Regions from separate parts of the Kitasatospora sp. NPDC022785 genome, predicted to be linked through region 1. Evidence: riboswitches for the same ligand, from Rfam matches in the RefSeq annotation. Region 1 holds a riboswitch; the other holds the start of a gene.
The links. A riboswitch is a leader RNA that binds a small molecule or an ion and turns the genes downstream of it on or off. The one in region 1 is predicted to bind S-adenosylmethionine.

Region 2: another riboswitch for S-adenosylmethionine. It lies ahead of thrC (threonine synthase); the one in region 1 lies ahead of ACZ3YO_RS01145 (aminotransferase class V-fold PLP-dependent enzyme).

Annotation. Positions count from the first base shown of each region.
Region 1 is NZ_JBVHHB010000001.1:265,389-268,425, reverse strand. It holds gene ACZ3YO_RS01145 (aminotransferase class V-fold PLP-dependent enzyme) at 1-1,076, opposite strand, end outside; SAM riboswitch class IV at 1,127-1,244, opposite strand; gene trpD (anthranilate phosphoribosyltransferase) at 1,401-2,477, opposite strand; gene ACZ3YO_RS01135 (hypothetical protein) at 2,629-3,037, opposite strand, start outside.
Region 2 is NZ_JBVHHB010000030.1:6,341-9,377, forward strand. It holds gene ACZ3YO_RS33575 (glucosyl-3-phosphoglycerate synthase) at 1-405, opposite strand, end outside; SAM riboswitch class I at 578-712, shown strand; gene thrC (threonine synthase) at 730-2,025, shown strand; gene ACZ3YO_RS33585 (ubiquitin-like small modifier protein 1) at 2,056-2,334, shown strand; gene ACZ3YO_RS33590 (cold-shock protein) at 3,019-3,037, shown strand, end outside.

The DNA of each region.
Region 1 (3,037 bases):
GAGAGCGCGGCCGAGAAGTGCGAGCTGTTCCAGCCCTGGACGACGAAGGAGAGCACTCCCACCCGGGCCGAGTCGGCGCCGAACAGGTTGAGCACCTTGACCTGCGGAACCTCCGCCAGACCGGCCTTCAGCCGGGCGACCAGCTGCTGCTCACGGGCCTCGAGCGCGTCGAAGCCGGCGTCGGTCAGCGCCCGGCAGGCCGAGGCGACGGCGTAGGCGCCGATCACGTTCGGCGAGCCGGCCTCGTGCCGGGCCGGGCCGGTGTGCCACTGGACGGCCACCGAGCCGTCGGTCTCCCGGGCCACCGTACGGGTGGCGCCGCCGCCGGCCAGGTACGGCTCGGCCGCGTCCAGCCAGTCGGCCCGGCCGGCCAGCACGCCGGCGCCGAACGGCGCGTAGATCTTGTGCCCGGAGAAGGCGATCCAGTCCACGTCCAGCTCGCGCACCGAGACCCGGTGGTGCGGGGCGAGCTGCGCGGCGTCCAGCACCACCCGGGCGCCGTACCGGTGCGCGGTCGCGGTCAGCTCGGCGACCGGCCAGAGCTCGCCGGTGACGTTGGAGGCGCCGGTGACGCAGAGCAGCTTGGGGCCCTCGGGGGCCGCGGCCAGTGCGGCGTCCAGGGCGGCGACCGCCTCGGCCCTCGAGCGCGGAGCGCGCAGGTAGGTGACGTCCAGTCCGGCGTGCGCCCAGGGCAGCAGCGAGGCGTGGTGCTCGGTCTCGAACGCGAAGACCCGGGTGCCGGCCGGGACGGCACCGGCCAGCAGGTTCAGCGAGTCGGTGGTGGCCCGGGTGAAGACCACCTGGTCGCCCTCGCGCAGGCCGAGGAACTCGGCGACGGTACGGCGGCTCTGCTCGAACAGGTCGGTGGAGAGCTGCGACAGGTAGCCGGCGCCGCGGTGCACGCTGCCGTAGTAGGGGGCGTAGGCGGCGACGTCGTCCCAGACCCGCTGGAGCGCCGGGGAGCTGGCCGCGTAGTCGAGCGCCGCGTAGGTGACCTTCTCGCCGCTGGCCAGCGGGACCAGGACGTCGTGGCCGAGGACGGGGAGCGGGGCGCAGAGTTCGGTGGCGACGGACATGGGGATGCACTCCTCCTGGGTGAAGGACCCCGGGGAGTGCGTGTCGCCGGCGTCCGCGCTTGTCACGCGGACGGATTGCCGCGGGACCCGGTCCTCACCCAGGGCACCCCGCCACGGACGGAGGGTTGCCGGACAGCAAGCTGGGGCTTGGCGCTGTCACTCATGACCTGCCGAAGACTCTAGGTCGCGTCCGCCGGGTGGTCAAACACAGGTCCACCATCCGGACGGGGCTCGCGCTCCCGCCTGCGGGCCGCCCGGGCCCGGCGCGCTCATGCGGCGGGGCCCGCCCGGGGTCACTCCCCCGCGCGAGCCCCAACTACCGCCTCACGCCTTGCTGGTGGCCTCCGACCAGCGCTTCAGCAGGTCCAGTGCGGCGCCCGAGTCGATGGCGGCCGCGGCCCGCTCCATGCCCGCCGCCAGCTGCCCGGTGAGCGGCGCGTCGGTGAGGTCCAGCGCCACCAGCGCCGCCGCCGTGTTCAGCAGGACGGCGTCCCGCACCGGCCCGCGCTCCCCGGCCAGCAGCCGACGGGCGACGTCCGCGTTGTACGCCGGGTCCGCGCCGCGCAGCGCCTCGATGCCGACCGGCTCGATACCGACCTCGCGCGGGTCGAAGGTGGTCTCGCGGACCTCGCCGCCCCGCACGATCCAGACCCGCGAGGTGGTGGTGATGGTCAGCTCGTCCAGACCGTCGTCGCCGCGGAAGACCAGCGCACTGGAGCCGCGCCGGGCCAGCACCCCGGCGATCAGCCCGGCCAGCCGCGTGTCGAAGCAGCCGATCGCGTGGGCCGTCACCTTGGCCGGGTTGGTCAGCGGGCCCAGGATGTTGAACGCCGTCGGCACCCCGAGGTCGCGCCGGGCCGTGGCGGCGTGCCGCATCGACGGGTGGAACATGGCGGCGGAGCAGAAGGTGAGCCCGATCTCCTCGGCCACCTCGGCGACCCTCCGGGCGGAGAGGTCGAGGGCGATGCCCAGCTTCTCCAGCACGTCCGAGGAGCCGCTCGCCGAGGAGGCGGCCCGGTTGCCGTGCTTGACCACCTTGGCGCCGGCCGCCGCCGCGACGATCGCCGACATGGTCGAGATGTTGACGGTCTTGGCGCGGTCGCCGCCGGTGCCGACGACGTCCACCGCCGGGCCGGGGATGGAGAGCGGTTCGGCGTGCGCGTACATCGCGTCCACCAGGCCGGCGATCTCCCCGACCGTCTCGCCCTTGGCCCGCAGCGCCACCATGAAGCCGGCCACCTGGGCCGGGGAGGCCTCGCCGCTCATGATCCGGTCCATCGCCCACGTGGTGTCCGCCTGGCCGAGGTCCTCGCCCCGCAGCAGCACCGACAGGATGTCCGGCCAGGTGCGGACCACCTGCACGGGGTCCTTGCCGCCGTTCGCAGGGTTCACGTTCACCATGGCTGACTCCAGCTCTCGTCGGTTCCCGGAAAGGGATCTCCGTAGGGTTGGAGTCAGCCTATCGAGCGGCGGGACGCCACCGTCCCGCCGCGACCCTTCTTCTCTCCTGGTGAGATGCGCTCCCTCTTACCGGGCCACCGGTGTCCGCCTTCTACCGGGTGGCCGGTGTCCGCTTCGCCAGCCGGGCCCGGAGAAGGGTGGCGGCGGCCTCGGCCAGCGCCACCGGGTCCACCGGCTGGGAGATCGCCGCGTCGGCCCGGCTCCAGGCGGCCAGCCAGGAGTCCTGCGGCCGGCCGATCAGCACCAGTACGGGCGGGCAGCCGTAGATCTCGTCCTTCAGCTGCCGCCCGAGCCCCAGCCCTCCGGCCGGCACCGCCTCGCCGTCCAACACGCAGAGGTCCACGCCCCCCTTCTCCAGTGCCTTCAGCACCGCGGGGGTCGTCGCGCACTCCAGGTAGGACAGCTCCGGCAGGTCCGCGGACGGCCGGCGGCCGAGCGCCGTCAGCACCTGCTCGCGGGTGTTGCGGTCGTGGCTGTAGACGAGAACGGTCAGCGTCTCG
Region 2 (3,037 bases), on a different contig from region 1:
GAAGCAGACGATCTCCCCACGGGTGACCAGCAGCGAGCGCCAGAGCACCTCGCCCTTGCCGGGGGCGGCCGGCAGCCGGGGGAGGATGTCGTCGCGGTGGACCACCCGGGCGCCGGCCTCGGCGGCCTCGGCGGCGGTGCGGTCGGCGGAGCCGGAGTCGACCACGACCAGTTCGTCGACCAGCGGCAGGCGTTCCATCAGTTCGCGGCGGATGGTGCGGACGATGTCGCCGACGGTGGCCTCCTCGTCCAGGGCGGGCAGGACGACGCTGACGGTGCCCGCGCGGCCGGCGGCCCGCTTGGCGTCCAGCAGGGTGCGCACCGGACGGTCGGCCGCGCTCCACGACCGGCGGCGCAGCCAGGACGCCGCCTGTGGGAGGAGCTCGGGTGTCGGGTCGGCGGGCACGGGTCTCTCCTCGGCGGGGGGTCGGCTGGGACGGGCTGGGAAGGGCCGGGACGGGTCATCTCGCGTGGCGGACGGTCCCGTTCGGGGTTGACGCCTTCGGATACAGTCTTCGTACAGCGGTCGGACCTTCGCACGCCGGGGTCACCGTTGAGCAAGACCAACAACTTCACAGAGCTCATCCAGAGGGACTGAGGGAACGGCCCGTTGACGTCCCGGCAACCTTCTCGCGCGGCTGTCGTTACAGGCCCCGGCGGGACAGGTGCCAATTCCGGCCTGTGGCGCGACCGCGTCACGGGGAAGATGAGGAGAGAGGCCTCCGCCATCATGGCTATCACTGCGACGACTCCTTCTGGCGCCGCACCCGCAACCGTTGACCTCGGCCCCGCCGCCGCCCTGTCCTGTCGCGAGTGCGGTAGCCGGTTCCCGCTCGGTCCGAGCTTCGCCTGTCTGGAGTGCTTCGGGCCGCTGGAGATCGCGTACGACTTCGGCGGCGAGGCCGCGGAGGAGCTGCGCAAGCGGATCGAGGCCGGGCCGGCGTCGATCTGGCGGTACGCGCCGCTGCTGCCCGTGCCGGCCGACGTGGCCGGGAAGCCCAACCTGAACCCCGGCTGGACCCCGCTGGTGAAGGCGGACAACCTGGGCCGCGAGCTCGGGTTCACCGCCCAGCTGCACATCAAGGACGACTCCGGGAACCCGACCCACTCGTTCAAGGACCGCGTGGTCGCCTGTGCGATCGAGGCGGCGCGGGCGTTCGGTTTCACCACGCTCTCCTGCTCCTCGACCGGCAACCTGGCCGGTGCGGTGGGCGCCGCGGCCGCCCGGGCCGGTTTCAAGTCCTGCGTGTTCATCCCGCACGACCTGGAGCAGGGCAAGGTCGTGATGGCCGGTGTCTACGGCGGTGAGCTGGTGGGCATCGAGGGCAACTACGACGACGTGAACCGCTTCTGCTCGGAGCTGATCGGCGACCCGGCCGGCGAGGGCTGGGGCTTCGTCAACGTCAACCTGCGCCCGTACTACGGCGAGGGCTCGAAGACGCTGGCGTACGAGATCTGCGAGCAGCTGGGCTGGCGCCTGCCGGAGCAGATCGTGATCCCGATCGCGTCGGGTTCGCAGCTGACCAAGATCGACAAGGGGCTACAGGAGCTGATCAGGCTCGGTCTGGTCGAGGACCGGCCGTACAGGATCTTCGGTGCCCAGGCGGCGGGCTGCTCGCCGGTGTCGGTGGCCTTCAAGACCGGCAGCGACGTGATCCGCCCCGTCAAGCCCGACACCATCGCCAAGTCGCTGGCGATCGGCAACCCGGCCGACGGCCCGTACGTGCTGGACATCGCCCGCCGCACCGGCGGCGCCGTCGAGGACGTGACGGACGCCGAGGTGGTGGCCGCGATCAAGCTGCTGGCCCGGACCGAGGGCATCTTCGCCGAGACCGCGGGCGGGGTGACCGTCGGAGTACTGAAGAAGCTGGTCGAGACCGGGCAGCTGGACCCGGCCAAGGAGACCGTCGCGATCAACACCGGCGACGGCCTGAAGACGCTGGACGCCGTCTCCGACGCCGGGATGACCGCCGTCATCCGCCCGACGCTGGCGTCGTTCCGCGACGCCGGCCTCGCGTCCGCCTGACCCCTCCACCCCGCCGCAAGGAGAAGCCCCATGAGCGCCAACGTCCGCATCCCGACCATCCTGCGCACCTACACCGGCGGCGCCGCCGAGGTGGCCGCCGAGGGTGCCACTCTCGGTGAGGTCATCGCCGACCTGGAGAAGAACCACGCCGGGATCGCCGCCCGGATCCTGGACGACACCGGCAAGCTGCGCCGTTTCGTCAACGTCTACGTCAATGACGACGACGTGCGGTTCGCGGAGGGCCTGGCGACCGAGATCGCGGACGGCGCGAGCGTTTCGATCATTCCCGCGGTGGCCGGCGGCTGCTGAGCCGCACCGCCGACGGGAAGGCCGTCCGGGTGTACGGAATTCCGTACACCCGGACGGCCTTCGCATTTCCCCGCGAGCTTCCGGGTGTTCCCGGGGTGTCCCAGGTGCTTCCGGGATTCTTCCGGGGCCGCCGTGAAGGCCGCCCGCCCGGGCGCTTTCCCGGGCCGTCCCCGCGCGCCGCATTCCGGCGGGAATATTTCCCCGGCCAGTCGGAGTAGAGTGTCGCTCGGCCGGGAAGAGGGCCTCCCCTCCCCCCTCGCACCGGTCGTCGCCCCCCTGTTGCGCCCCGTACCGCCGGTGTCTGTCCGGCCGCTGAGACCGGCGCCGGGCCCGCGGCCGTGAAACATGTCAGGCCGGTGTCAGAATTCTTGAGGGCATTTGGGTAATTCGTCCGCTATGTCCGGCGTGAAATGTGAAGTTTCTGGGCTTTTGGCCCGTCCTGTCCCCTGACGGGCCAGGGGAATTCCCGGCGGCTGGCTCTGTTGCAGAGGGCGTCGAGCCGGATACATTCAGCCGCGGTCGACGCAATCGCCCCTTCATCGGACACCGTCCGGTGGCTCGGCGGGGGGATTGTGGCGTGCACGGCTGCGCCCAGGGGGGGTTCCCCGGGCCGGCCTCAAACCAGACCCGGGCCCGCGACCTGCGGGCGCGTGAAGGGCCAGCACAGCACTAGGGGAGTTCGGAATGGCTCAGGGCACCGTCA